2 regions of the Paenibacillus sp. FSL K6-1558 genome follow, and region 2 is predicted to be linked to the other one. Evidence: predicted binding sites of a transcription regulator. Region 2 holds the regulator's gene; the other holds the start of a gene.

Region 1 (11,130 bases), 1.1 Mb from region 2:
AACCGTTAATACCTACTTTAATCATGAGTAAGTTCCTCCCAAGTTTTGATTAGTTTTTTATGAAGCTATATATTCAAGACAGACGGTAAAGTCCGTCAAGACAACAAGAGTTGTGTTCAAAATAAAACCATTTCATCTCTGAAAAGTTAGATGTTTTCCATGTCAGCGACGATGACTTCGGCCGCAGCCTCATCAATAATCAGAATATCTTCCTGTCCGAACCGCAGTACGGAATGGATGGCAGCTGCCTTGCTTTTGCCGCCCGCAATGCCAATGACTACATCGGTGCGTTCGATATCCTGAAGCCGCATGCCCAGCGTAAGCATGGTATGTACCACCTCACCCTGACCATTGAAGTAATACCCGAAGGACTCCGATACAGCTCCCTGCTCCTGAAGTTCGTCAATGATCTCCGGTGCAAGCTTGCGTCTCTTCGCCATCTCCACAGCATCACCAATGCCATGAATTACGATGCGAGATTGCCTGATCAGCTGTAAAATCTCCTGAACTCCCGGGTCCTGGATCAGTGATTCATAGGCATGGTCACTAAGCAAATCCGGTACATGCAGGAGTTTGTATTGAGCCCCTGTCCGTTTTGCCATCGTGGATGCAATCGTATTTGCCTGAATTTCCAGGCTCTCTCCCAACCCTCCGCGTGCTGGTACAAACCAGACACCCTTCATTGAAGTCGGTGGTGTGAGTTGTTCTGCGACTTCGGCCGTTGTTGATCCGCCTGTTACAGCGACAACGTCGTTGTCATTCATGATACTGCTGAGAGCTTTTGCTCCAGCTCTTCCAAGCTCCCTTTTGGCGTAAGGAGATATATCCGAATCACCAGGAACCACGACTACCTTTTGCAGACCGTAGGCTTGCTTGATTCGCTCTTCCAGCTCGGATAATCCAAACAGCTCTTTCGCGACAGGTTCTAATTGCTGCAGCAAATTATAACCCGCCTCGCTGATCTTCATCCCTGCACTGTCAATTTCGATAAGTCCCTGAGCCTTTAACAGATCGGTCTCAGCTCTCAGAACCCGCTCGGTCATCTGCATGGAATTGGCTAACGTTCTCCGCCCAATCACATCCGATAACATGATCTGGTGCAGAATCGTATAGCGTTTTTTCAAGACATCCATGAGATCGGGCAGAAGCTGCTTTTGCACTTCCAAGATCGTTCGCATGCTTTCCACTCCCGCAAGCTTCATGTTCCAAGCTTTCTGCATGGCCTTAAAATGTCCCGGGTTAACTTTTTAAGTCCCACGTTCATTCTACCTAAAACTGACGCGAGATGCAAGTGTTTCGATTGCTTATTTCGACAGGTTAGCAGGCGTTTGTACGCGCCTATTTTCACAACCTTTACACATCGAGATAAGGAAATGAGGATCTCACACCATATATAGAAGAAGTCCACACATAACATCTATATCTTGCTGTGTTTCATTTTCATAGGGCATGTCCAAAACTTCTTATAGCATGTACTGAAATACAAGCTTTATCCATCTTTCTTCATCATGATCATTTCCGAAACAATTCAAACCATCTTCGGAATAACTCGGCCCATTCATGAAAGACAACGTGAGCCCATTTATCTTAAGGAAAACCACACCATGTTCATGCAAAGCAACTGCTTGCAATTCACCAGTGCATAAGCTATAATCATTATTGCTGTCACATAATTTGCGCCCGTGGTCCAATGGATATGACGTAGGCCTCCGAAGCCTGAGATCCAAGTTCGATTCTTGGCGGGCGCGCCACTAAATTTTCTAACAGCTCATAATGCATTTAACCAACGAAACCGGAAAGGTTTCTTTTTTTTCAAACTTAGTTTGACTTTCTTTGACTTTTTGTTTGAGATTGTTTATGATGTGGTTAATACGGTAACAGTTTAAGTATAAACACCATTTAACATTTACATTTCCGAGGAGGTTTTTCACGTGAGTTATATTCCAATGGTCGTTGAACAGAGCAACCGGGGTGAGCGCGCCTATGATATTTATTCCAGATTGCTGAAGGATCGTATCATTTTCCTTGGCAGCGACGTGAATGACGTTGTAGCGAATGCCATCATGGCACAGATGTTGTTCCTGGCAGCGGAAGATCCGGAGAAAGACATTCACCTATACATCAACAGCCCAGGCGGATCCATCACAGCGGGTATGGCAATTTACGATACAATGCAGTTCATCAAACCGGATGTATCTACGATCTGCGTAGGTATGGCGGCTTCCATGGGTGCATTCTTGTTGAATGCCGGTGCAAAAGGCAAACGTTTTGCGTTGCCAAACAGTGAAATTATGATTCACCAACCTCTTGGTGGTGCACAAGGTCAAGCTTCGGACATCGAAATCCGTGCACGCCGCATCCTGAAAATGCGTGATACCTTGAACCGCATCATCTCCGAGCGCACAGGTCAACCCCTGGAGCGTATCGAAAAAGATACAGATCGTGACTACTTCATGAGTGCTGCTGAAGCAGCCGATTACGGTATCATCGATAAAGTAATCCAAAACGTAGGCTCCCAAGGCATCTAAGCTTTAGCTGCCTGGAGACAACGTAAATAAGCGCAGGGCGGGCATCATCTGAATATAGGTGAGCACGCTCTGCGCTTTTTAATTATAACAGGCAATCTCACCACCCGGACTTGGGGTGCCTTGCCTGCATAAACCAGAAGCCCCCGTCATTCTTGCTTTGACGGAGGCTTCTGGTTTATTATTTTTCACTAATAAAAGGTATAAGTGCTCTTGTCTTGTTTTGACTTGAATTTAATTTATTTTATGATTTCATCTAAGCTAAAACGAACTTACTTCTCAGAAGCTACGTTGCTGAATGGTGCGGTTCCTTTAGGCAGAATATCTTTGTAAGTGAACTTGAATTCAGGGAAGCCCTCCGCATACGCGGTGTACTCATACAACTGGAAGAATACCACTGCGCCTGTTGGCGTCACGTAGAAATCCTGATCTTTGTTAAGGCCTTTGTAGTCGTTCAGGGCTCCCGCGTTCGCTTTCAGTTGCTCGCCAACCTTTTTGCTGATCGTTTCACGCATCGATTTGCTGTTTGCAATTACATCATCCAGTGTCAGCTCTTTACCTGTGTCGAGAGCAAACGTATGACCGGTGCGAGTCGTCATGCCATGTGCGCCTGCATAGTCCTCATAACGTTGAGTGATCAGACCCAGCACACCGTTCTCATTGTAAGTCACCACATAAGAAGCTTCGAATGCATATGGACGATTTGCGGTTGCTCCACCGAATTCTGACGTTTGTTTTTTGAACGCCGCAACAGCGGTGTCCACTTCATCTTTGAGCACTTTGTTAATCGCAGCTTCGGCCTCTTTGCTCGCTAGTCCGCTCACTTGCGGGTACTGCACATCCACCTCAGCATTTTTAACGGTTACACTCGCTTTGGTCGATTTCACCTGAACGTTATTTTGTTTCACTTTACTCAGGGTCAGTGTTTTGGTTTTGGCATCCCAGCTACCTTGTACACCCAAATAATCTCTCATTGCAGAGAACGGGATGTACAAACGACCCTGGATCAACTTTGCTTCCACTTGAGGATAAAAACCATTAATATACACGTTTGGCTGTCCATCCATCAAACTCACAGTCATTGCATTGTTCGCTGCAGTTACTGTATATGACTTTGTTTTTGCATCATATTTCAATGTCCCACCTGCTACATCCTTAACTGCTGTCAGCGCCACCCATGTAGATCCACCTTGGAGCAACCCTTTTTGCGTGAGGGTTTTTCCACCTGATTTCAACGTTACTTCAGCCGGTGCAGTTACTTTGGCAGATACGGATGTTGCTTGAACCGATTGATCCATCCATGCTGTGCTTCCTCCCATAATTACACCTGCTGCCAATAATGCACTCGTCCACTTTTTCCATGTTTTCATCTATAAAACTCCTCTCTATATTCCATCAGGTTTAATGCGTATGTAAATAGAATTAGATTGCATAGGCCATACGCTTGCCTCTTTATTATAATTAACCCATTATCGGAAAGGTTTACAGCCCCAGTTACAATGTTGATGAAAATAGTCCAATATTCATTGCAGAAAATGAATGTTTTGTCACGAACAATGCTACAAAAAAGACATGATTCACTCTGTTCTCAAACCAGTCATATAATCACTTTCCGGCCCCGCTTCCTCAAAGCCAGCATGTGCAACAAAAAAACACGGCCCCGAAGGACAGTGCTTTTGTCATTATTTTAAATTCTTAATATTTAATATTTTATCCCGTGAAGTGCAAAGTTCCTTACTTCATCTCATACGTGATATTCAGAACGGTACTTACTTTGACCTGACCAGCTTCGATCTGTGTACCTGCATCTGATTCACTCTTCGCTTGCGACATGAGCTCTGATGCATAGAACACAGGAACATTAGCATCCGGCTGACTTACCGATAGAACAGTACCCAGCTGACGTTTAACCGCTTTAGCGATCGCTCCTGCTTTCACATCTGCATTAGCTACCGCCTTAGCAATCACTTCGGATTCGTATTTCTCTGGATTCTCTACTGTAAAGCGTACATTTTCAATATTATTGGCCCCTGCTTGGGAGGCTGCATCCAGCAGTTCACCAATCTTGTCCATATCACGATATGTTACTGTCAATGTGTGATGTGCTGTGTAACCTTTAATTTTCTGTCCATCTTTTTCGCTATACGTGTAGTTTGGTTGCACGTAAAATTGACTGGTTTGAATATCATCGGCACTAATCTTCCATGTGTTTTTCAGCAAATTAGTAACCTTTTGAATCTTAGCAGCATTTGCTTTCTGAGCTGACGCCGCAGTATCGGCAGTACTGTTCACACCGATGGACAGATAGGCAATATCCGGCTTCACTTGAATCTCACCTTTACCTACGACATTGATTACATTTTGCTGTACGCCCTGAACTTCGGCAGCATAAGCATAATTTCCTGGAGCTACATAAGCCGTTCCTCCGACCAGCAACGAACTTGCCACCAGCACTGCACCAAACGGTTTCATCCATTGTTTACCCATTACGAATAACCTCCTCATATGTTAACTTCTCAAACTTGAAGCGATTTGATACCTTAACAGACGGGACAAATTCCATAATGTTGCACTTGACGGACCCGTTTAATTAAATTTTATATAAAACGCAAAAAAGCCCCTTGCGGGACTTCTTCATGGATTGAATGGAGTTCATGAAGCTTATTGATTCTCAAGCTCTTCTTTGCTAACCAGACTAACTAAAGCGTTTACAGCCTGATCCGCATCCGCGCCTTCAGCACTAATATGGATTTCTGTACCTGTACTGATCGCAAGGCTCATGATTCCCATGATACTTTTAGCATTTACTTTTTTATCGTCCTTCTCGACGAACACTTCAGATGAGTACTTATTCGCTTCCTGAACGAACAGTGCTGCAGGTCTGGCATGGAGACCCGTTTTCAAACGGACAACTACCGGGTGCTTTGTCATAGAAACTTACCCCCTATTATGAAATCTGGACATTAAATACACAATTATATTTATACAACATTATACCATTAACCCGTGCAGGACACTAGAAGAAAAAACATAGCCCGCCAGCATAGGCAAAAATCCAGAGCCGAAGCCTCTCCTTCACCCGCACGAGTAACCCAACACGACCTGGTAAGGTCATAACAAACCTTAAACCTAAATGATTCGTTTCAACCTTCAACTTTAACGTTCCGCACGCACTTTCTCAGCAAGCTCATCAATCTTCCGAAGGCGATGGTTCACGCCCGATTTGCTCACCGTACCTTTTAGCAATTCGCCTACTTCCTTCAGATTGATATCGGGATGAGCAAGCCTTACCTCAGCTACCTCACGTAGCTTATCCGGAAGAGATTCCAGACCTACTTCCTTTTGCAGTAAACGGATATTGTCGATTTGTCTAACCGCCGCGCCAATCGTTTTGTTCAGATTAGCTGTCTCACAATTGACAATTCGATTCACCGAGTTACGCATGTCCCGCATAATTCGAACATCTTCAAACTTGAACAAGGCCTGGTGAGCACCAATGATGCTAAGCAACTCAATGATTTTCTCGCCTTCCTTAATGTATAGGATGAATCCTTTTTTCCTTTCTATACACCGGGCATTAAGATGAAATTCATTAGCCAAATCCACCAGTGCCTGACAATGCTCTTCATACATGGACGCAATCTCCAGATGATATGAGGAGCCCTCCGGGTTATTTACGGAACCACCTGCCAGAAACGCACCACGAAGATAGGCTCGCTTACAACAATTCTTCTCCAGTAACTCTTCATTAATGCCAGGAGTAAACAGGAATCCTTCAGAGACGATGTGCAGCTCCTTTAGAATCTCCTGAACCATAGACGGAACACGAACAATATACACATTGTTCTTCTTCAGCCGCATTTTTTTGCGAACCAACAATTCCGTATGCACTTGAAAATGCTTTTTAAGCAGAGAGTATGCCCTTCTTGCGATCGCAGCATTCTCTGTCGAAATATCCAAGATGACTTTTTTATTCGATAACTGCACTGCACCAAGCATACGGATGAGGGCTGAAAGTTCCGCCTGTTCGCAGCACGCTTCACTTTCAATCATCGTTAATTCTTTTTTGGTCTGTGCTGCAAATGACATGGGACTTCACCTCTTCCGTAACATCCAATTTTGAACCAGTTGGTAAATATGATGGCTGAGCTTATCAGCATCATGGCGCAGATAGGTTTTGAACAAAACCAGCGTATCTGCGACAACCTGATAACCTGAACTTTTCAGCACATTCATATCGAGAACAACCGGTTTTGCTCCTTTTTCCGCATACTTATTCTGCACTTGTAGCGGAATGTCACCATTGTTCACGATCACGTAGTCAAAGAGCTGGTGACCAATATGATCATGCACTGCCTTAAGATGATCACTCACTGTATAATTATCGGTCTCTCCCGGCTGTGTCATTACGTTACAAATAAACATCTTCACCGCATCCGTTTGAACGACAGCTTCTGCCAGTTTGGGCACAAGCAGATTAGGAAGGATGCTCGTATATAGACTACCTGGGCCAATAAGAATCGCATCTGCTTGGCGTATAGCCTCCACAGCTTCTGGCAACGGCTCCACGTGATCCGGTTCAAGAAAGACACGTTTAATACGCCCGCCTGCCTCAGGGATTTTGGACTCACCAGTAATAATTGTTCCATCCTCCATCTCAGCATGTAGCACAACAGCTTGACCTGCTGCCGGAAGCACCTGACCCCTAACGGCAAACACGCGGCTAAGCTCCCGCACAGCGGTCACAAAGTCGCCTGATATATCCGTCATTGCAGCCAATATCAAATTCCCCAGGCTGTGGCCTGCAAGCCCCGCGCCTGTATTGAAACGATACTTTAACATGTCCGAAAGCAGTGGCTCAACATCTGCCAGCGCGGTGAGAACGTTACGAATGTCGCCTGGTGGCGGCATTTGCAACTCACTGCGCAAGATCCCTGAACTCCCACCGTCATCGGCAACCGTAACGATGGCCGTGATATCCATCGGCTTCTCTTTTAAACCGCGTAACATCACAGATAATCCGGTTCCGCCGCCCATAACAACGATTCTCGGACGTTCTCTCCGTGGTCCGGCCTCTTTCATCCCTTCACCCTCTTCAATGACGGTCCCGGTCAGCGTCGCGGTGGCTTACGGTAACAGCTTCAGTCTCACTGCTTCCGAGCATTTTGCCCAAATATTCCGATATTGCTACCGAACGATGCTTGCCTCCGGTACAGCCGATTCCAATAATAACCTGGCTTTTGCCTTCCTTCCGGTATTGCGGAATCAGAAAATGCAGCATATCCAGCAGCTTGGTCAGAAACGCTTGCGTTTCCGGCCATTTCATAACATATTCGTACACTTCACTATTTTGTCCTGTATTCGGCCGCAAATGATCAATATAATGCGGATTCGGTAAAAAACGAACATCAAATACGAGATCCGCATCAATCGGAATACCGTATTTAAATCCGAAGGACGTTATATTCACGGACAACATCTGGCTCTCCAAGTGAGAGAAACGTGAGATGATGCGCTCCTTCAATTGAGCAGGCTTCATGGTGCTGGTATTCAGCACCTGAGTTGCTGAATTTTTAAGTTCCTCCAGCATCTTGCGCTCCAGCTTAATGCCATCCAGCGGCATACCTTCTGGCGCTAACGGATGTCTACGTCTACTCTCTTTGTAACGTTGAACCAGAACCGAATCGGTTGCATCCAAAAATAGAATTTCGCAGTGAATCGTAAAATGATCCTTGATATAGTTTAAAGACTCGGACAATGCTGTGAAAAATTCACGTCCCCGAAGATCGATGACCAGCGCTACCTTGCCAATCTTGCCATTCGACTGTTCGATCAATTCCGCGAATTTAGGAATTAGAACAGGCGGTAAATTATCTACGCAGAAAAACCCTAGATCTTCCAGGCTCTGCACAGCTATCGTTTTACCCGCTCCGGACATGCCCGTAATGATAATGAGCGTGGCGCCTGTGCCTGGTGAGCCTTCACCGTCAAGCATAAATGTCCCCTCCTTATCATATTGCTGTCGGATATATCGTGTTACAAAGGTACTACGAACGTAAGAGGAGACCTGCCGCGCCTACGATTCCTGCATCATTACCCAGTGTAGCTTCCAAAATCTGAACACCTTGTTGCAACGGCTCTGGAGTCAATTGAGCAAACACAGTCCGAATCTCATCAAACAAGAAGTCGCCTGCCTTGGATACTCCACCGCCAACAATGAATAATTCCGGGTTCAGTACAGCGGCTACGGTTGCCATGGATTTGCCCAAATAATAAGCCGCACGGTTTACAATCCGCAGAGCCACTTCATCGCCTGCTTTGGCCGCATCAAATACTTCCTTGGCAGCGATTTTGTCTACCAAAGCAAGGGACGTATGATCACCACGCTCTACAGCATCCTTCGCCATGCGAATGATACCTGTTGCGGATGATACCGTCTCTACACATCCCATTTTACCACAGCCACACTTGATTGCTTCCAGATCAGGCACAACACTGATGTGGCCCAGTTCCCCTGCCATGCCGGAAAACCCCTGATAGATTTTACCGTTCAGGATGAGACCGCCGCCAACGCCTGTACCGAGTGTGAAGCATACACAATTGTCTACACCCTTGCCGGCCCCAGCCCAAGCTTCACCCAGAGCAGCAACGTTCGCATCATTATCTATTTTGACAGGCTTGCCCAGACGCTCTTCCAGAACCGAACGAATGGCTACATTCCGAAATCCGATGTTAGGAGCATGAACAATAATCCCCTCGCGTACATTCGTGAAACCGGCAACTCCTGCTCCGACACCCTCAAGCTGTTCCCAGCTGTATGGCGATTCGGCTACGATATGACGGACATACTTCTCGATGTTGGCGATAACCGTGTCAACGCCCTGGTCCACTTCAGTCGGTCCTTCATACGTATGCATAAGCTGACCTTGATCATCACATATACCGACCTTGATTGCTGTTCCGCCGAGATCGACCCCAACGTAGATTTTCTCAGACATGCTGCAAGCCACCTTTATCTATCTAAAATAGTTTAAGTCCTACGTACCAACTATAATTGAAGGATACGCCGGGGTCAAGACGAGAAGACCTCACGCGCAACATGCTTTGGCAGGGTTGTGAACGACATCACACACCATTTTTGAATGCGTATACAACCTCATTTTAATCTATTAAAACGCCATGCTCCCTCCTCCCCTGATAGAAAGGGTAGCCTCAACTCATGATATTTCATTATCTCTCGTTCCATTCATAAAAGATGACAATTGTCATCTGATAATCATGACAATGATTACTAAACCCTTCACGTCCCCACAGTTAAGATGAAAGTATAACATTCGATCAGAAGAAGGACGTGACCATTCATGAACTCCCACAATAACGTGATACAACTGGATAACGTCAGTAAACAGTTCGGAAAGAAACAAGCTGTCCGCCAGGTTTCACTCCAGATCGCACAAGGTTCGATTACAGCTATTCTTGGACCTAACGGTGCAGGCAAAACAACCACAATCAAAATGATGCTCGGTCTAACCAGCCCTACTTCAGGCGAGATTCAGATACTTGGATTGCCCCCAGGTCACAAGCAGGTGCAACAACGAATCGGTGTCATGATGCAAGATGTCAGTGTCATGGATTTCCTCACCGTACGTGAGATCATTCGTATGGTACATAGCTATTATCCGGCACCACTAGATAGAGTAGCTCTTGAGAAATTAACAGGGCTCTCCCCGGCCGATTTGAATCGGAGAGCAGAAAAGCTATCAGGGGGACAGAAGCGTAGTTTAAATTTTGCCCTGGCTATGACGGGGAACCCCGATATTCTTTTTTTCGATGAACCCACAGTTGGCCTGGATTCTGAGACCCGCCGGCAATTCTGGTCACAGATCCGCACACTCGCACAACAGGGTAAAACGGTGGTCTTCACTACGCATTACCTCCATGAAGCCGATGAAGTGGCTGATCGGATTATTCTGTTTAATGAAGGGGCTATTGCCGCCGACGGAACACCCGAGCAAATCAAAAACGGGATGACTAAGCGGACCCTATCCTTCACCTATATCCCTTCCCTTGAGGACAGCGGCGAATCGGCTCATACAGAAAACGATGAAACCACTGCGGCCGCCAATCAGGCCTTGATTGAAAAACTGTCTGGCGTGGACCATGTGTTATATCAACAAAACCGCTGCATTCTCCAAAGCCAAGATACAGATGCACTGATTCGTCAAATTATAACGATGCAGCTTCCGGTTCGGGACATCCGCATTGAAACCGGACAACTGGACGATGCCTATGCATCTATGTTGAATAACGTGAAGGAGGAACAATAATATGTCGATGTTAATCGCTCAATCCCGTGCAGAGATGATTCGTATGACCCGTAACGTATATTTTGTGTTCTGGTCTTTGCTGATGCCCGTTCTGTTTTACATTCTATATACACGTATATTTACAACCGGTGCGGTGGATGCCAAGGAATGGAATGCACACTATCTCATGTCGATGACCTGCTTTAGTGTAATGGGATCTTCCATTATGACACTCGGCATTCGCCTTGTGCAGGAAAGAGCCCACGGCTGGGTTACTTACCTGCGAGTCACACCGCTAC
Region 2 (11,130 bases):
AAGACGGAGCAATCTGTCACTTGGGGATGGGCCTGCGGCGCATTAGCTAGTTGGTGAGGTAACGGCTCACCAAGGCGACGATGCGTAGCCGACCTGAGAGGGTGATCGGCCACACTGGGACTGAGACACGGCCCAGACTCCTACGGGAGGCAGCAGTAGGGAATCTTCCGCAATGGGCGAAAGCCTGACGGAGCAATGCCGCGTGAGTGATGAAGGTTTTCGGATCGTAAAGCTCTGTTGCCAGGGAAGAACGCTTGAGAGAGTAACTGCTCTCAAGGTGACGGTACCTGAGAAGAAAGCCCCGGCTAACTACGTGCCAGCAGCCGCGGTAATACGTAGGGGGCAAGCGTTGTCCGGAATTATTGGGCGTAAAGCGCGCGCAGGCGGTCATGTAAGTCTGGTGTTTAATCCCGGGGCTCAACCCCGGATCGCACTGGAAACTGTGTGACTTGAGTGCAGAAGAGGAGAGTGGAATTCCACGTGTAGCGGTGAAATGCGTAGAGATGTGGAGGAACACCAGTGGCGAAGGCGACTCTCTGGGCTGTAACTGACGCTGAGGCGCGAAAGCGTGGGGAGCAAACAGGATTAGATACCCTGGTAGTCCACGCCGTAAACGATGAGTGCTAGGTGTTAGGGGTTTCGATACCCTTGGTGCCGAAGTTAACACATTAAGCACTCCGCCTGGGGAGTACGGTCGCAAGACTGAAACTCAAAGGAATTGACGGGGACCCGCACAAGCAGTGGAGTATGTGGTTTAATTCGAAGCAACGCGAAGAACCTTACCAGGTCTTGACATCCAACTAACGAGGCAGAGATGCGTTAGGTGCCCTTCGGGGAAAGTTGAGACAGGTGGTGCATGGTTGTCGTCAGCTCGTGTCGTGAGATGTTGGGTTAAGTCCCGCAACGAGCGCAACCCTTATATTTAGTTGCCAGCACTTCGGGTGGGCACTCTAGATAGACTGCCGGTGACAAACCGGAGGAAGGTGGGGATGACGTCAAATCATCATGCCCCTTATGACCTGGGCTACACACGTACTACAATGGCCGGTACAACGGGCTGCGAAATCGCGAGATGGAGCCAATCCCAACAAAGCCGGTCTCAGTTCGGATTGCAGGCTGCAACTCGCCTGCATGAAGTCGGAATTGCTAGTAATCGCGGATCAGCATGCCGCGGTGAATACGTTCCCGGGTCTTGTACACACCGCCCGTCACACCACGAGAGTTTATAACACCCGAAGTCGGTGGGGTAACCGCAAGGAGCCAGCCGCCGAAGGTGGGATAGATGATTGGGGTGAAGTCGTAACAAGGTAGCCGTATCGGAAGGTGCGGCTGGATCACCTCCTTTCTATGGAGAATCGTCTTCTGCAACGAAGACATTCAAATATGCAAGTTCAGTGAACTTGCAAGCACTACTAAGTTACTACTCCATTTGTTCAGTTTTGATGGAATTTGAGGGGCCATAGCTCAGCTGGGAGAGCGCCTGCCTTGCAAGCAGGAGGTCAGCGGTTCGATCCCGCTTGGCTCCACCAAACAATTTCATCTATTTGTTGTGTTCTTTGAAAACTAGATATCGAAACGAAACAAACGCGAATTAGAACATTCCTTTTTAGCTGAACTTGTGTTAAAACAAGTTTCAATAAAAACGGTAGATAATGCAATTGCGATGGTATCGGGTGGGAGCGACTTTTGGCTTTGGACGTAGTCCAAAACAAGGGGAGCGAGCAAACGAAACCGGAGCATATGGTTAAGCTACTAAGAGCACACGGAGGATGCCTAGGCGCTAGGAGCCGATGAAGGACGTGGCGAACAACGAAACTGCCTCGGGGAGCTGTAAGCAAGCTTTGATCCGGGGATGTCCGAATGGGGAAACCCAGCTGGGGTAATATCCAGTTACTCATAACTGAATACATAGGTTATGTAGAGGCATACCAGGGGAACTGAAACATCTAAGTACCCTGAGGAAGAGAAAACAATAGTGATTCCGTCAGTAGCGGCGAGCGAACGCGGAGAAGCCCAAACCAAAGAGCTTGCTCTTTGGGGTTGTGGGACGTCTCACATGGAGTTACAAAGGAACCGGTTAAGCGAAGAGGTCTGGAAAGGCCCGCCAAAGAAGGTAAAAGCCCTGTAATTGAAAGTCTGTTCCCTCCGAGACGGATCCCGAGTAGTGCGGGGCACGTGAAACCCCGTATGAATCCGGCAGGACCATCTGCCAAGGCTAAATACTTCCTAGCGACCGATAGTGAAGCAGTACCGTGAGGGAAAGGTGAAAAGCACCCCGGAAGGGGAGTGAAATAGAACCTGAAACCGTGTGCTTACAAAAAGTCAGAGCCCGTTTTAGGGGTGATGGCGTGCCTTTTGTAGAATGAACCGGCGAGTTACGTTCCCGTGCAAGGTTAAGGTGAAGAGCCGGAGCCGCAGCGAAAGCGAGTCTGAATAGGGCGACTATAGTACGTGGACGTAGACCCGAAACCGGGTGATCTACCCCTGTCCAGGGTGAAGGTGCGGTAACACGCACTGGAGGCCCGAACCCACGCATGTTGAAAAATGCGGGGATGAGGTGGGGGTAGCGGAGAAATTCCAATCGAACTCGGAGATAGCTGGTTCTCCCCGAAATAGCTTTAGGGCTAGCCTCGGAAAACAGAGTCGTGGAGGTAGAGCACTGATTGGGTGCGGGGCCCGCAAGGGTTACCAAGCTCAGTCAAACTCCGAATGCCATAGACTTACTTCCGGGAGTCAGACAGTGAGTGCTAAGATCCATTGTCAAAAGGGAAACAGCCCAGACCATCAGCTAAGGTCCCCAAGTGTGTGTTAAGTGGGAAAGGATGTGGAGTTGCACAGACAACCAGGATGTTGGCTTAGAAGCAGCCACCATTGAAAGAGTGCGTAATAGCTCACTGGTCGAGTGACTCTGCGCCGAAAATGTAACGGGGCTAAACACACCACCGAAGCTATGGCTTGGATCGACTTCACTGCTTCTTTGAGGCGGTGTTTACCACAAGGACATTTTTGTCTGACAAGGTGTGAAGCCTTGGAAGACCAAATGGTTCCCAGGGGATAAACACAGGGCTTCGAAGCTGGAGTGAAGTCGATCCAGGGGTAGGGGAGCGTTGTATAAGGGTTGAAGGTGTACCGTAAGGAGCGCTGGACATTATACAAGTGAGAATGCCGGTATGAGTAACGAAAAGATCAGTGAGAATCTGATCCGCCGAAAGCCTAAGGGTTCCTGAGGAAGGCTCGTCCGCTCAGGGTAAGTCGGGACCTAAGGCGAGGCCGAAAGGCGTAGTCGAAGGACAACAGGTCGAAATTCCTGTACCACCGTAAATCGTTACGAGCGATGGGGGGACGCAGTAGGGTAGTGACGCAGGCTGATGGATGCCTGTCCAAGCAGTAAGGCTGGTTAGTAGGCAAATCCGCTAACCGTAAGGCTGAGCTGTGATGGGGAGTGAAAATTACAGTAGCGAAGGTCATGATCTCACACTGCCAAGAAAAGCCTCTAGCCAGATGAAGGTGCCCGTACCGCAAACCGACACAGGTAGGCGAGAAGAGAATTCTAAGGCGCGCGGAAGAACTCTCGTTAAGGAACTCGGCAAAATGACCCCGTAACTTCGGGAGAAGGGGTGCCCCGGTAGTGTGAATAGCACGAGGGGGCCGCAGTGAAAAGGCCCAAGCGACTGTTTAGCAAAAACACAGGTCTGTGCGAAGCCGTAAGGCGAAGTATACGGGCTGACGCCTGCCCGGTGCTGGAAGGTTAAGGGGAGTGGTTAGGGAGTAATCCCGAAGCTGTGAACCGAAGCCCCAGTAAACGGCGGCCGTAACTATAACGGTCCTAAGGTAGCGAAATTCCTTGTCAGGTAAATTCTGACCCGCACGAATGGCGTAACGACTTGGGCGCTGTCTCAACGAGAGATCCGGTGAAATTTTAATACCTGTGAAGATGCAGGTTACCCGCGACAAGACGGAAAGACCCCATGGAGCTTTACTGCAGCTTGATATTGAATTTGGGTACGATCTGTACAGGATAGGTGGGAGCCTTTGAAGCGTGAGCGCCAGCTTGCGTGGAGGCACCGTTGGGATACCACCCTGATCGTATCTAGGTTCTAACCTGGTACCGTAAACCGGTGCGGGGACAGTGTCAGGTGGGCAGTTTGACTGGGGCGGTCGCCTCCTAAAGAGTAACGGAGGCGCCCAAAGGTTCCCTCAGAATGGTTGGAAATCATTCGAAGAGTGCAAAGGCATAAGGGAGCTTGACTGCGAGACCTACAAGTCGAGCAGGGACGAAAGTCGGGCTTAGTGATCCGGTGGTACCGCATGGAAGGGCCATCGCTCAACGGATAAAAGCTACCCTGGGGATAACAGGCTTATCTCCCCCAAGAGTCCACATCGACGGGGAGGTTTGGCACCTCGATGTCGGCTCATCGCATCCTGGGGCTGAAGTAGGTCCCAAGGGTTGGGCTGTTCGCCCATTAAAGCGGTACGCGAGCTGGGTTCAGAACGTCGTGAGACAGTTCGGTCCCTATCTGTCGTGGGCGTAGGAAATTTGAGAGGAGCTGTCCTTAGTACGAGAGGACCGGGATGGACGTACCGCTGGTGTACCAGTTGTTCCGCCAGGAGCACCGCTGGGTAGCTATGTACGGACGGGATAAGCGCTGAAAGCATCTAAGCGTGAAGCCCCCCTCAAGATGAGATTTCCCAGTATGTAAGACCCCTTGAAGACGACGAGGTAGATAGGCTGGGGGTGGAAGTGCAGCAATGCATGGAGCTGACCAGTACTAATCGGTCGAGGGCTTATCCAATAGCAAGTTTTAAATCGCGTACGTTTCGTTTCGAATCTAGTTTTCAGAGAACAACACTCTGAATGGTGAAATGAAAATCGGTACATCACGGAATGTGTGTATGATTTTCAATTCCAAAATGGATATGGAAGAAGCTATGCTTCGACCAATCGCGTTTGGTGGCGATGGCGGAGGGGTTCCACACGTACCCATCCCGAACACGACCGTTAAGCCCTCTAGCGCCGATGGTACTTGGACCGCAGGGTCCTGGGAGAGTAGGACGCCGCCAAGCGAAGAACCACTGCCGATGTAATTCGGTGGTGGTTTTTATTTTATATATTAAAATTCAGAAGACATTATGATTTAGGAGATGTGAACGTTACATCTCTTGTTTGACTTTAAAGGGAACCTCTGAGACACTCAAATGTAAGAAAAGGGCACAAGCAGCCTTTTGTACAGAATGAACTTACATTAGAAGAAAATGAGGTGCAGATTAGTATGGAACTTCGCAAATTAACGATCGACGATTATGAGGCTTGTATGGCGCTCTCCGAGTATGCTTTTCAATTTAAATTAACAGAGGATCAGTTGGAGAGGCGGCGCCAGGAATTCGCTAAGCATAATGTATTGGGGGTTTATGCGGATGGTCAGGTTGGAGCCAAGTTGCAGATTATTCCTTTTCAGACCTATATCCATGGAAGGTCCTTTGAAATGGGTGGAATCGCGGGTGTAGCCACATGGCCGGAATATAGACGTAAGGGCTGGGTAGCAGGATTGCTGAAATACGCACTAGAAGAGATGAATCGGAATAAACAAAGTGTATCTTTCCTGCATCCGTTTTCGTTTTCTTTTTATCGAAAGTATGGCTGGGAAACCTATGTTGAATATAAGAAATACAAATTGTCTACGGCTCAACTGCCTGCCAAGCAACTGACACCAGGCACGATCAAACGTGGTAATGCTGAGCTTGCAGAATTGAAGCAGGTGTATGACGCTTATGCAGCGCGCTATAATGGGACTTTGAATCGTGATGATGCGTGGTGGGAAAATTCCGTTTATGTCAAAAAAGGAAGCCAGCGTGCTGTATACTATGATGAGGCAGGAGTGCCGCAAGGGTATGTCCTCTACGAAGTCAAGGAAAGTAAGTTTACCATCGGTGAGTTCATTCATTTGAATGAAGAGTCCAGACGAGGGCTTTGGACGTTCATTGCTAATCACGATTCCATGATTGACGAAGTAACTTTACAGGCACCTGCAAGTGATCTGCTTGCATTTCAATTGGACAATCCACGGATTGGGCAAGAGGTAGTGCCTTACTTTATGGCACGAATCGTGAGCGTGGAGCAGTTCATTTCGCAGTACCCTTTTGCCAGTCAAGACTCGCCCGTACAGATTTGGCTTGACGTCGAAGATGCTTACGCTCCGTGGAACGAAGGTGTATGGGAATTAAACGTGGCAATGAACGGAACCGCTTCAATATGGAAAAAGGCAAAATCGGATGGCGAAGGTCAGCTGAATCAGCCGATTCGTCTCAGTATTCAATCCCTTTCAGCCGTGTTAATGGGTTATCGTAGACCCGCAGAGATGGCACAGATCGGTAGATTGGAAGGGCCAGTGAGCGCTATCCAAGCGTTGGAAAAGGCAGTTCCCAAACGTGAAACCTATTTGCTTGATTTCTTTTGAGCGACGATCTATATCGAGTACGACTTCATTCCAACAGATATGAAGCGCAATTGGAAGCAATGAGAACTTCTCCCGATGTCCGGGAGAGGTTTTTTTGTGTCAGGCGAATATTTCGTGTAAAATCGTAAAAAATGAATAGTGCCCCCACTTGGCAAAACAGTAAAATATGCTATAATGTATATAAAGTCAAAGAAAGTCAAAGTCAACTCAAGGTTAAATACGTAGGATTATATTTCTGGAATACGTGCTATTTACCTATGATATGACGTTAGCTTTCTTACTGTTCTCTGATGAAAAGTACCGTAAGTCGGAACACATCATTGGAAGATCAAGGGGATATTCAAGGACCTTCGTGCTTCCTTTGTTCTCCTGTTTAACACTTGTATCAGCAAGATTCGCTGTTTCTCTGAGTGGTTAAATGGGTGGAGAAGGTGTACTCTGTGGGGGGCGTGTGGTCCTTATTGACTTAACGTTTCAGACAGTGGAGGATGATTGGATGCGTAATATCTCTGATATTATTGAACGATATCTGAAGGGTATTTTGCATGAAAGTCCCGAAGGAATGATTGAGATTCAGCGTAATGATCTGGCAGATCAGTTTTCATGTGTACCTTCCCAGATCAATTATGTCATCAGCACCCGTTTCACTCTTGAAAAAGGGTATCTCGTCGAGAGTAAACGTGGCGGTGGTGGGTATGTTCGTATACAACGCATTGAATTACCTGCCCAATCGGCGCTGCACAACCATCTGCATCACAGTATTGGTGACGAGATTGGACAGACTGCTGCGGAAGGCTTGATTTATCAATTGGAAGAAGCGCGTTTTTTAAGTAAGCGGGAAGCCGGGTTGATGCGTGCGGCTGTGTCGAGAGAAGTTCTTATGGTCAAACTTCCTTACCGGGATCAAATTCGTGCCAGAATGTTGAAGGCAATGCTAATATCTTTGCTCGGTAAATGAAAACTATCGGGATCAAAGGAGGTACATCTATATGCTGTGCCAAGAATGTAACAAACGTCCGGCTACACTTCATTTTACGAAAATTGTAAATGGCGAGAAGACGGAATTTCATATTTGTGAATCATGTGCCCGAGAGAAGGGGGAGATGATTCCTGGAACAGCAGGAGGATTCTCTATACACAACCTGTTATCAGGAATACTCGATTTTGATCCGGCAGGCAAAAGTTCAGGTGCTGCTCCTGCTAAAACGCTGCAATGTGAAGAATGTGGCATGACGTATGCTCAGTTCAGCAAAGTTGGTCGTTTTGGCTGCAGTTCCTGTTATAAATACTTTGACAGCCGTCTGGACCCTTTGTTCAAGCGAGTGCATGGTAGTACATCGCATGTAGGTAAAGTTCCTGCCAGAGCAGGCGGGCGTATTAAGGTGAAACGGCAAATTGCCGATCTGAAGCAAAATCTGCAGCAGAGCATTGCTCAAGAAGAGTTCGAAGAGGCCGCTCAGATTCGTGACCAGATCCGGGAACTTGAAAAAGAAATAGCTCAAGAGTAAAGTTTGTCATAAGTAGGAGGGAAGCATGATGCCTAATCTGCGTTTTACAGAGAAGGCGCTCAGTGACTGGATGCGCAGTGATGCAACTGATTCGGAGATCGTAATCAGCAGTCGTGTCCGGATCGCACGTAACCTTCAGCATATCCCGTTTCCAATGCTGGCTTCGAGTGAGCAATCGGAAGAGGTGCTGAATAAGCTGAGCGAAGTACTTCAGTACGATGACGTACACGCCTTTGGTGATTTTACTACACTCGATCTGATCGATATTGACGAACTCGACAAGCGTGTGCTGGTGGAAAAACATTTGATTAGTCCGAGTCTGGCGAATGAATCGACCAACGGAGCCGTAATTCTTAGTGAGGATGAGTCGGTAAGTATTATGATCAATGAAGAGGATCATTTGCGTATCCAGTGCCTCTATCCGGGGTTCCAGGTCAAAGAGGCCTGGGAGAAAGCTTCCGCTATAGATGATGCTTTTGAAGCGCACGTGGATTATGCGTTTGATGATCGCAGAGGGTATCTGACCAGTTGTCCAACGAATGTTGGAACAGGTGTCAGGGCATCGGTTATGATGCACCTTCCCGCATTGGTTATGACTCAGCAGATTGGCCGTATCCTCAGTGCCGTGTCTCAAGTGGGATTAACGGTGCGAGGGATCTATGGAGAGGGTAGCGAGGCGATGGGCAACTTGTTCCAGATTTCCAATCAGATTACACTTGGACAGACGGAGCAAGAAGTGATTGACAACCTCCACGGTGTTGTTTTACAGATGATTGGTCATGAGCGTACCGCAAGAGAACGGCTCATTACTGATTCCAGACTGCGTATTACGGATCGAGTGATGCGTTCCTACGGGATTTTGTCTCATGCAGCGATTGTAGATACGAAGGAAGCAGCGCAACGTTTGTCGGATGTGCGGCTCGGCGTAGATCTTGGTTTGTTGGAAGGATTATCGATTCCAGTGATGAATGAGTTGAATGTAATGACTCAGCCAGGTTTTTTACAAAAAACATTTGGGGATATGCGTACAGATGAGCGCGACATCTACCGTGCTCAGTTAATTCGTGATACGATCAATGCAGCTAAAAGTTCTGGTTAAACCTTCCTTTAAGCGTTAATATGGGTTTCATGCCGCATCTGCGGCTTTTATATAATAAGCTTCCATCTAGACTGAAGCTACCAATGATTTTATTCGCAGCATGGCTGCAAACAAAAGTGATATGAAGAATAACGAAGGGGCATTCAAATAGAATGGAATCCCTCGTTTTATCCAAAACCATGGAGGTGCAGGAGATATGATGTTTGGAAGATTTACGGAACGGGCCCAAAAGGTGCTCGCACTCGCGCAGGAAGAAGCTGTCCGTCTCGGTCACAATAACATCGGTACGGAGCATATTTTGCTCGGCCTCATTCGTGAAGGTGAAGGCATTGCTGCCAAAGCACTGATCGGCCTGGGACTCGGATTGGAAAAAATTCAGGATGAAGTAGAAACGCTGATTGGCCGTGGCCAAGAGCAACCTACGAACATTGCATATACGCCACGTGCGAAAAAAGTAATTGAATTATCGATGGATGAGGCGCGTAAACTCGGCCACACCTATGTTGGCACAGAACACATTCTTCTCGGACTGATCCGTGAAGGTGAAGGCGTTGCGGCACGTGTGCTCAATAACCTTGGCATCAGCTTGAACAAAGCACGTCAGCAAGTACTGCAATTGCTCGGTAGCAGTGAAGCAGTTTCCAGCCACAACGGCACACCTGCCAATGTAAGCACACCAACGCTGGACAGCCTCGCTCGTGATTTGACGGCGTATGCCAGAGAGAATAACCTTGACCCGGTTATTGGCCGTAGCAAGGAAATTGAGCGTGTGATTCAGGTATTGAGTCGTCGTACCAAAAATAACCCGGTATTGATCGGTGAACCGGGTGTAGGTAAAACAGCAATTGCCGAGGGGCTTGCCCAAAAAATTATTGCAAACGAAATTCCCGAAACATTGCGTGATAAACGTGTAATGACGCTGGATATGGGTTCGGTTGTTGCTGGAACCAAATATCGTGGTGAGTTCGAGGATCGATTGAAAAAAATCATGGATGAGATTCGTCAGGCGGGCAACATTGTCCTGTTCATTGATGAGTTGCACACACTGATTGGTGCGGGTGGCGCAGAAGGCGCGATTGATGCATCGAACATCTTGAAACCGGCTCTTGCTCGTGGAGAATTACAGTGCATCGGTGCAACGACACTGGATGAGTACCGCAAATATATCGAGAAGGATGCTGCGCTAGAGCGTCGTTTCCAACCGATTACAGTGGATCAACCATCACCGGAAGAAGCCATTCAAATTTTGCATGGTCTGCGTGATCGTTACGAAGCGCATCACCGTGTGAAAATTACGGACGAAGCGATTGTGCAAGCTGTCAAATTGTCGGATCGGTATATTACAGATCGTTTCTTACCGGATAAAGCGATCGACTTGATCGATGAAGCAGGATCAAAAGTAAGATTGAACTCCTATACGATTCCGCCAAACCTGAAACAATTGGAGAGCCGTCTGGAAGATATCCGTAAGGAAAAAGACGCCGCGGTTCAGAGTCAAGAGTTCGAAAAGGCAGCGGCACTGCGTGATACGGAACAAAAAATCCGTGAAGAGCTTGATACAACGAAAAATCAATGGAAAGAAAAACAAGGTCGTACCGATTCCGAAGTCACTCCGGAGGATATCGCTCAAGTGGTAGCCAACTGGACAGGAATTCCGGTGAACAAGCTGAAAGAAGAAGAGACACAGCGTCTGATGAATCTGGAGTCCATTCTTCATGAACGTGTAATCGGTCAGGATGAGGCTGTTAAATCGGTCAGCCGCGCCGTTCGCCGTGCACGTGCAGGACTTAAAGATCCAAAACGCCCAATGGGTTCATTCATCTTCCTCGGTCCTACCGGTGTAGGTAAAACCGAGCTGGCTCGTGCACTTGCTGAAGCAATGTTTGGTGATGAAAATGCCGTAATCCGGATTGATATGTCCGAGTATGGTGAGAAACACTCCACAGCACGACTGGTCGGAGCGCCTCCAGGTTATGTTGGATACGAAGAAGGCGGACAGTTGACAGAGAAAGTTCGTCGCAAACCGTACTCCGTTGTCCTGCTGGATGAAGTGGAAAAAGCTCACCCC

The links. Region 2 encodes CtsR, which represses protease genes until heat stress. Its sites were predicted from a motif close to ATGGTCAATAAAGGTCAAACA; they were not measured.
Region 1: the regulator CtsR is predicted to act here: its motif matches at 1,821-1,841, upstream of clpP (ATP-dependent Clp endopeptidase proteolytic subunit ClpP).

What each region holds. Positions count from the first base shown of each region.
Region 1 is NZ_JBBOCV010000001.1:3,964,224-3,975,353, reverse strand. Features, by position in the region: gene gap (type I glyceraldehyde-3-phosphate dehydrogenase) at 1-25, opposite strand, end outside; gene MHI38_RS17200 (sugar-binding transcriptional regulator) at 147-1,178, opposite strand; tRNA gene MHI38_RS17195 (tRNA-Arg) at 1,677-1,751, shown strand; gene clpP (ATP-dependent Clp endopeptidase proteolytic subunit ClpP) at 1,932-2,528, shown strand; gene MHI38_RS17185 (stalk domain-containing protein) at 2,798-3,895, opposite strand; gene MHI38_RS17180 (SIMPL domain-containing protein) at 4,260-5,012, opposite strand; gene MHI38_RS17175 (HPr family phosphocarrier protein) at 5,187-5,456, opposite strand; gene whiA (DNA-binding protein WhiA) at 5,682-6,614, opposite strand; gene MHI38_RS17165 (uridine diphosphate-N-acetylglucosamine-binding protein YvcK) at 6,621-7,607, opposite strand; gene rapZ (RNase adapter RapZ) at 7,621-8,520, opposite strand; gene MHI38_RS17155 (ROK family glucokinase) at 8,573-9,523, opposite strand; gene MHI38_RS17150 (ABC transporter ATP-binding protein) at 9,887-10,852, shown strand; gene MHI38_RS17145 (ABC transporter permease) at 10,854-11,130, shown strand, end outside.
Region 2 is NZ_JBBOCV010000001.1:2,912,767-2,923,896, reverse strand. Features, by position in the region: rRNA gene MHI38_RS12730 (16S ribosomal RNA) at 1-1,345, shown strand, start outside; tRNA gene MHI38_RS12725 (tRNA-Ala) at 1,454-1,529, shown strand; rRNA gene MHI38_RS12720 (23S ribosomal RNA) at 1,743-4,793, shown strand; rRNA gene rrf (5S ribosomal RNA) at 4,948-5,064, shown strand; gene MHI38_RS12710 (GNAT family N-acetyltransferase) at 5,271-6,455, shown strand; gene MHI38_RS12705 (CtsR family transcriptional regulator) at 6,952-7,413, shown strand; gene MHI38_RS12700 (UvrB/UvrC motif-containing protein) at 7,445-7,963, shown strand; gene MHI38_RS12695 (protein arginine kinase) at 7,992-9,062, shown strand; gene MHI38_RS12690 (ATP-dependent Clp protease ATP-binding subunit) at 9,259-11,130, shown strand, end outside.